One region of the Streptomyces sp. NBC_00322 genome, then DNA from elsewhere that is predicted to be linked to it. Evidence: riboswitches for the same ligand, from Rfam matches in the RefSeq annotation. Region 1 holds a riboswitch; the other holds the start of a gene.
The links. A riboswitch is a leader RNA that binds a small molecule or an ion and turns the genes downstream of it on or off. The one in region 1 is predicted to bind cyclic di-AMP.

Region 2: linked by a shared signal. The riboswitch ahead of OG905_RS06555 (M23 family metallopeptidase) and the one ahead of OG905_RS11065 (M23 family metallopeptidase) in region 1 are both predicted to bind cyclic di-AMP.

The regions. Positions count from the first base shown of each region.
Region 1 covers NZ_CP108019.1:2,456,520-2,460,695, forward strand. The annotation lists gene OG905_RS11055 (HPr family phosphocarrier protein) at 1-185, shown strand, start outside; gene OG905_RS11060 (GntR family transcriptional regulator) at 395-1,072, opposite strand; gene OG905_RS11065 (M23 family metallopeptidase) at 1,262-2,032, opposite strand; cyclic di-AMP (ydaO/yuaA leader) riboswitch at 2,046-2,209, opposite strand; gene OG905_RS11070 (M16 family metallopeptidase) at 2,440-3,828, opposite strand; gene OG905_RS11075 (M16 family metallopeptidase) at 3,825-4,176, opposite strand, start outside.
Region 2 covers NZ_CP108019.1:1,440,279-1,444,454, reverse strand. The annotation lists gene OG905_RS06560 (alpha-galactosidase) at 1-1,773, shown strand, start outside; cyclic di-AMP (ydaO/yuaA leader) riboswitch at 2,174-2,331, shown strand; gene OG905_RS06555 (M23 family metallopeptidase) at 2,334-3,263, shown strand; gene OG905_RS06550 (SGNH/GDSL hydrolase family protein) at 3,436-4,176, shown strand, end outside.

The DNA.
Region 1 (4,176 bases):
TGACGATCGCCAAAGCCGACGGCAACCCGGTCAACGCCGCCTCCATGCTCGCTGTGCTCGGCCTGGGCGCGCAGGGCGGCGAGGAGATCGTGCTCGCTTCCGAGGCGGACGGTGCCGAGGCGGCCCTGGACCGGCTGGCCAAGCTGGTCGCCGAGGGGCTCGAGGAGCTTCCCGAGACGGTCTGAGCGGCTGAGCGGCTGAGCGGCTGAGCGGCTGAGCGGCTGAGCGGCTGAGCAGAATACGCCCGGCGACACACAGCCGCGGTCTCCCGAATTGAGGAGACCGCGGCTGTTTGCATTCCGGCCCGACGTTCATTTCCGCGCCCGGCTTCATGAATTCGGGCAGCAGAAAAGAAGCCCCGCAAATATCCTTCCCTTTGTATACGGCGCGCCTGTTAATGGCGGACGCTCGTGGTGTTTACGGCATGTTGCGAAGTCCTCACCCGCTCGGGACGGCGCAGCCGGTGCGCCGATGCGGCCCGCTCCGCATGCACGGCCGTCAGCGTGCGGGCCCTGTCCACATCGCCGCGCGCCACCGCGTCAACGATCGCGCCGTGCTCCGCCCAGGAGTCCACGGGCTTGGCCGGCTGTTCGACGGCGTACATCCAGGCGATCTTGTGCCGCAGCTGGGTGAGCAGGGCGATCAGTCCCGGGCTGCCGGAGGCCTGGGCGAGGGTCTCGTGGAACCAGCCGCCCAGCGAGCGCAGGTCCTCGCCCTGGCCACGGCGTGCGCGCTCCTGCCCCAGCCTGACCAGGCCGCGCAGGACCTTGAGGTGCGCTTCCGTACGCCGCTGCGCCGCGCGGGCCGCGCCGAGGGGCTCCAGCAGCATCCGGACCTCCAGCAGGTCGGCCGCCTCCTGCTCGGTGGGCTCGGCGACACAGGCACCCGCGTGCCGGCGGGTGGTGACGAAGCCCTCGGACTCCAGGGTGCGCAGGGCCTCGCGCACCGGGACCCGGGAGACGCCGTAGCGGCGCGCCAGCTGCTCCTCGGTGAGCCGGCTGCCGCGCTCGAATACACCGGAGACGATGTCGTCGCGGATCGCCGTGCATACCGAGTGCGCGGGAATGCGCATGACCGAACCTCCGCTTTAATCCGCGCGAAACGCAGCCGATTGACGTCTGTTCGGTGACTCTATTGCAGTGGGCCGGATTTTCCGATGGCACTCGGGAATCCATGGATATCTTTTGGCCAGGGCTCCGAACGCCGAAGGCCCCGGCAGGAAGCCGGGGCCTTCTCGCGCGCAGGCGCTCGGGCGCTGTTCTCAGACGGTGACGCCGTGCGCGCGCAGGTACGCGACCGGGTCGATGTCGGAGCCGTACTCAGGGCTGGTCCGCGCCTCGAAGTGCAGGTGCGGCCCGGTGGTGTTGCCGGTCGCGCCGGAGAGGCCTATCTGCCGGCCCGGGGTGACGCTCTGGCCCACCGAGACCGTGATCGAGGAGAGGTGGCCGTACTGCGTGTACGAGCCGTCCTTCATCTTGATCACAACGTTGTTGCCGTACGCGCCGCCCCAGCCGGCCTCGACGACGGTGCCGGAACCGACCGCGTGCACGGTGGTGCCGGAGGCGGCGTGGAAGTCGATGCCGGTGTGGCTGCCGGAGGACCAGACGGCGCCGCCGGTCTTGTAGCCCGTGGAGACGTACGAGCCGCTGATCGGCGCGACGAAGGCGTTGAGTCGCTTGCGCTCGGCCTCGCGGGCGGCGCGCTCCTTGGCCTCGCGGGCGGCCTTGACGCGTGCCTCGGCCTTGCGCTTGGCCTCCTCCGCCGCCTTCGCCTTGGCGATGGCCTCGGCGGCCTCCTGCTTCTGGGCGGCGGCCTGGTCGGCGATCTGATCCGCGAGGATGTCGGCGGTGACGACCGGGGTCAGGCCGGTGTCCTCGACGGGGGTCATGCCCGGGGTGGCGGCGAGCGCCGGGGAAGCGAGGGTTCCGATGACGCCGGTGGTGGCAAGGGCCGCTGCGCCCGCCATGCTCGCGCTCCTGCGCGTCAGGCGGCTCGGGGCACGGTGCTTCCCGGTGGCACGGGTGAACGCCATGAAGTGGCTGGTCCTTTCCTTCCTTCTCGCCTACCGGGTTAGCTGACGGGTTCGGAGCAGGAAGGTCTCCTACGGGCCCCTCCGTACGGATACGAAGGCGTCCGATTCACCCCAGGGACTGAGTGGGTCCCCGGCTCCCCAGGCTCGCGCCCGACGGGGACTCGGCGATGGCTGTCCGATGCCGCGGATGCGGCGGGCTACTGGCGAACAGCCGGACCGACGCTAGGCGGGCCGACTTTCAATCACCAAACAGACAGGCCCTTTTGTAGTGCATGCCACAGGGCAGACAGGCAGTCTCCGCAATAAACCGGGCATAGCACGGAACCCCGGCACCGCTTGGATGCCGGGGTTCCGCTTGCCTGTTGTGCCGGGTTCAGCCGGAGTTGTCCAGAGGGTGCGAGAGGCGATCAGCCGGTGACCACGGTCACTTCGCCGATGCCCAGCGCCCTGACCGGCTCCTCGATCTGCGAGGCGTCGCCGACGAGCACCGTGACCAGACGGTCCACCGGGAAGGCGCTGACGGCCGCCGCCGTCGCCTCCACGGTGCCGGTCTCGGCCAGCCGCACGTACAACTGCGCCTGGTAGTCGTCCGGGAGGAACTGCTCGACCTGGTCGGCGAGCGTGCCCGCCACGGACGCGGCCGTCTCGAACTTCAGCGGCGCGACACCCACCAGGTTCTGCACCGCGACGTCACGCTCCGCGTCGGTGAGCCCCTCGGCGGCGAGCGTCCGCAGCACCTTCCACAGGTCGTCCAGCGCCGGTCCGGTGTTGGGGGTGTCCACCGAGCCGCTGATCGCCAGCATCGCGGCGCCCGAGCCGTCCGGGGCGGACCGCAGCACCTGGCCGAAGGCCCGTACGCCGTAGGTGTAGCCCTTCTCCTCGCGCAGCACGCGGTCCAGACGCGAGGTGAGGGTGCCGCCGAGGCAGTACGTGCCGAGCACCTGCGCGGGCCAGACGCGGTCGTGCCGGTCCGCGCCGATCCGGCCGATCAGCAGCTGGGTCTGCACGGCGCCCGGGCGGTCCACGATGACCACGCGGCCGGTGTCGTCCGCGGTGATCGGCGGTACGGAACGGGGCTTGGCGCTGTCGCCCGTCCAGGTGCCCAAGGTCTCGGCGAGCACGGCGTCCAGGTCGACCCCGGTGAGGTCGCCGACGATCACCGCGGTGGCTGTGGCGGGCCGGACATGCGCCTCGTAGAAGGCACGCACGGCCGCGGAGTCAATCCGGGCCACCGTCTCCTCGGTGCCCTGGCGGGGGCGCGACATACGGGTGGCGGCCGGGAAGAGCTCCTTGGAGAGCTCCTTGGCCGCGCGGCGGGCCGGGTTGGCCGTCTCGTGCGGGATCTCGTCGAGGCGGTTGCGTACCAGCCGCTCCACCTCGCTGTCGGCGAAGGCGGGCGCGCGCAGCGCCTCGGCGAGCAGGCCGAGCGCCTTGGGCAGCCGGGAGACCGGGACTTCCAGGGAGACCCGGACGCCGGGGTGGTCGGCATGCGCGTCAAGGGTGGCGCCGCAGCGCTCCAGCTCGGCGGCGAACTCCTCGGCGGAGTGCTTGTCGGTGCCCTCCGACAGGGCGCGCGCCATGATCGTGGCGACGCCGTCGATGCCCTCGGGCTCGGCGTCCAGCGGGGCGTCGAGGGAGAGCTCGACGGCCACCACCTGCTGGCCGGGGCGGTGGCAGCGCAGCACGGTCAGGCCGTTGTCCAGCGTGCCGCGCTCGGGGGCGGGAAACGCCCAGGGCCGGGCGACGCCCGCCGTGGGCTGCTGGTGGTACGTCATCGTCACGGCAGCGTCGCTCACTGGTCCGCCTCTTCCTCGTCGTTGCTTCCCTCGGGCGCCGAGACGGGTTCGTACACCAGCACCGCCCTGTTGTCGGGGCGCAGCCGCGCCTTGGCGACCGCCTGCACCTCCTCGGCGGTGACGTCGAGCACCCGCTGCACGGCGGTCAGCGCCAGCTGCGGGTCGCCGAACAGCACGGCGTACCGGCACAGTTCGTCGGCGCGGCCCGCGACCGTGCCGAGCCGGTCCAGCCACTCGCGCTCCAACTGGGCCTGCGCGCGCTCCATTTCCTCGGGCGTGGGGCCGTCGGCGGCGAACCGCGCCAGCTCCTCGTCGACCGCGGACTCGATCTCCGGGACCTCGACGCCG
Region 2 (4,176 bases), 1.0 Mb from region 1:
GCCGTGCACGGACTCGGTCTCACCCTGCACCACCGGATGCGCGACGACGCCGATGTCATCGAGCGCTGGGTCACCGTCGCCCATGAGGGCGAGGGACCCGATCTGGAGCTGCTGAGGGCCGATGCGGCCGCCTGGACGCTGCCGCAGCGCGACGGCTGGCGGCTCAGTCGGCTGCACGGCCGGTGGGCCGCCGAATCCCTGCTCGTACGGTCGGAACTGACATACGGGGAGAAGGTGATCGGCAGCCGCCGCGGCCACACCGGGCATCAGCATCTGCCCTGGGTGGCGCTGGACGCCGAGGAGGCTACCGAGGAGCACGGCGAGGTGTACGGCGTGGCGCTCGGCTGGTCCGGATCGTGGCGGATCTGCGTACAGCGACTGCCCGACGGCCTGGTGCAGATCACCGGCGGGGCGGGCTACGACGACTCAGGGCTGCTGCGGCTCGCGCCCGGGCAGTCCTACACCTCGCCCGTCTTCGCCGGGCTGTGGAGCGACGGCGGCTTCGGCGGTGCCAGCCGGGCCTGGCACGCCTGGCAGTTGGCGCACGTCATTCCGGACGCCGCGGCCGAACGGCCGGTCCTCTACAACTCCTGGGAGGCCACCGGCTTCGACATCTCCGAGGAGCAGCAGCGGGCGCTCGCGCATCGGGCCGCGGCCATGGGTGTCGAGCTGTTCGTCGTCGACGACGCCTGGTTCGGGCAGCGCACCAGTGACCGCGCCGGCCTTGGCGACTGGACCCCGAGCGCCGAGCGCTTCCCGAAGGGCCTGGGGCCGCTCGCCGGCGAAGTGCACGCGCTGGGCATGCAGTTCGGGATCTGGGTCGAGCCGGAAATGGTCAACGCCGACAGCGATCTCTACCGGGCGCACCCCGACTGGGTGCAGCACCATCCGGGCCGCGCCAGGACCGAATTCCGCAATCAGCTGGTGCTGAATCTCGCCCGCGGGGACGTACAGGACTATCTGTGGGAGCAATTGGACGCCCTGCTGACCAATGCCCCCATCGACTATGTGAAATGGGATTTCAACCGCTGTTTCACGGACGCGGGCTGGCCCGGCGAGGAGTACCCGCAGAAGCTGTGGGTCGAGCATGTCCACGCGCTGTACGCACTGCTGGACCGGCTGCGGGCCGCGCATCCCTCCGTCGCCTTCGAGTCCTGCTCGGGCGGCGGCGGCCGGATCGACCTCGGCATCCTCGCGCGTACCGACCAGGTGTGGACCTCCGACAACACCGACCCGCTGGACCGGCTCGCCATCCAGCAGGGTTTCACCCAGCTGCACCCTGCTCGGGTCATGGCCGCCTGGGTCACCGACAGTCCCAATGTCCAGCTCAACGGCCGCGTCAGTACGCTGCGTTTCCGCTTCGTCAGCGCGATGGCCGGGGTCCTCGGGGTCGGCGGAGACCTCACCGAGTGGACCGACGAGGAGCTCGCCGAGGCGCGCGGCTGGGTGGGGCTCTACAAGAAGATCAGGCCGCTGGTGCAGCACGGCGAGCTGTACCGGCTGCGCGCGCCCGAGGGCGGGCTCAGCGCCGTCCAGTACCTACGCGGCGAGGAGACCGTCGTCCTCGCCTGGCTGCAGGCGCAGCACTACGGCGAACAGCCGCCGCGGCTCCGGCTGCGCGGTCTCGATCCGGCGGCGGTCTACGAGTGCCTGGACACCGGAGCCGTGCACCGTGGGTCGGTACTGCTGCACCACGGTCTGCACACGGGACTCAAGGGTGACCTGGACGCCATGGTGATCAGGCTGCGGCGGCTCGGGCAGTGGCAACCGTGACTGAGAGGTCCGGAGGATACGCCTGAAAAGGGACAATAGTCGTCTCGGAATTTCTCGGAATGGCAGATCTGAGGGAAAAGTGCGCCCGATCGGTCGATAGTCACCAAATGGTGCTTCTGTCCGAATTGGGCGGTTCGGCATAACCTGCCCCGTCTGCAATGGGGATGGGGCATGCCTCGTGAGCAGGATCATATTTGTCACGGTGTGTGGCGGCGTGACGGATACGAAATCCGTTGCCTGGCGGGGCGGGGAAGATCATTGATTGACGGAGCGTAACGGGAATTCTCCGGCGATATCGCGCCAGCTCGTGATCCGTAATTGCGGTGGCTTGTTCCGGTCGGCCCGGCTCGTTTACGTTCACGGCAATCCGGACGGATCGCCAAATCCTGCCGCCGCCCGGAATTCGAACCCACCCACGTGTGGCAGGAGCGGGGGACCCAGGTAGTACGCCGATTCCGCACTTCCGGAACGGCTCGGGGTTAAGCAGCGCAACCGCGCGGCCGGGCATCTCCAGCCCGAACCCGACAGCTCACCTCGCCGGCGCCGGAGAGGAAAGCGCCATGCCCGCAAAGGGTAAGCACCGCCGTCCCAAGACCAGCCCGATCACCCGCGGTTTCGTCGCAGCGGGCACAAGTGGCGCCGCCATCGCGATCCCGCTCATGGGTGCCACCGGGGCGCACGCCGCGGGCAAAACCGCCCCCGTCGCGGCCTCGTCGCACGCGGCAGTGACCGCCGCCGCAGTACCGGCCGCGTACAAGGCCCCGCACAAGCCGGCCGCCGCACCCACGACGTACTCCGTCGTCGTCGGCGACTATCTCTCCAAGATCGCGGACGAGCACAATGTCCGCGGTGGCTGGAAGAAGCTGTACGAGGACAACCGCGAGCGGGTCGGTGACAACCCCTCGCTGATCCACCCGGGCCTCAAGCTCACCCTCGGCGCCGCCTCGAAGGCGAAGGCTCCCGAGAAGTCGCAGCACCGCGAGAAGAGCCAGGACCGGTCCGCCACCAAGACCGCCACCAAGACCGCGGCCAAGGCCTCCACGGACTCCGGCTCGGCGAAGAGCGCCCCGCAGACCGGCAGCTCCGGGTTCACGACCCCCCTCGACGCGGCGACCGTCATCACGCCGTACCACCTCGCCGGCTCGATGTGGGCCAGCGGCTACCACACCGGTGTCGACTTCGCAGCGTCCACCGGCACCACGGTCAAGGCTGTCGGTCCGGGCACCGTCGTCTCCGCCGGGTGGGGCGGCGCGTACGGCAACGAGGTCGTCATCCAGCACAGCGACGGCAGCTACTCGCAGTACGCCCACCTCTCCTCCCTGGCCGTCTCCGCCGGCCAGAGCGTGAGCGGCGGCCAGCAGATCGGCCTCTCCGGCACCACCGGCAACTCCACGGGCCCGCACCTGCACTTCGAGATCCGCACCGGCCCGAGCTACGGTTCGGACATCGACCCGCTGGCGTACCTGCGTCAGCACGGCGTCACCGTCTGACGCCCGTCCGACGCGGTGATCACGCCCTCGTCCCCTCGTGCCGCAGTCCGCGGCGCGGGGGGATCCGGCGTATTCCGCCTTGGACGAATCTTGACCGGTGGCAAAGATCACCCCTCGTCAACCCCTCCTTACGGTCGCGTAGGTCACATCCGTAAGGGGAGGATCAGTTCTTGTGGCAGACGATTCGAGAACAGTGAACAGCGGCGGATTCGGGTCGTACGCGGCGATCGGTGACAGCTTCACCGAAGGCGTCGGCGACCCGGGCCCCGACGGGATGTACGTCGGCTGGGCGGACCGGTTCGCGGTCCTGCTCGACGACCGGATGCCGGAGCACACCTTCAGGTACGCCAACCTCGCCGTGCGTGGGCGCCTCCTCGACCAGATCGTCGAGGAACAGGTGCCAAGGGCCAAGGAACTGGCCCCGGACCTGGTGACGTTCTGCGCCGGCGGCAATGACATCATCCGGCCCGGCACCGACCCGGACGACGTGGCCGAGCGATTCGAGCGCGCGGTCGCCGACCTCACCGGCGCCGTCGGGACGGTCATGGTGACCACCGGCTTCGACACCCGCGACGTCCCGGTGCTGCGCCATCTCCGCGGCAAGATCGCCACGTACACCGCGCATGTACGGGCCATTGCCGACCGTTACGACTGTCCCGTACTCGATCTGTGGTCGCTCAGGTCCGTCCAGGACCGGCGCGCCTGGGACGCCGACCGGCTCCATCTGTCGCCGGAGGGGCACACCCGGGTCGCGCTGCGCGCAGCCCAGGTCCTCGGCATCGAGGTGCCCGCCGACCCCGACCAGCCGTGGCCGCCGCTGCCGCCCCGTGGCACGCTCGAAGTGCGCCGCGACGACATCCAGTGGGCGCGGGAGCATCTGGTGCCGTGGATCGGCCGCCGGCTGCGCGGCGAG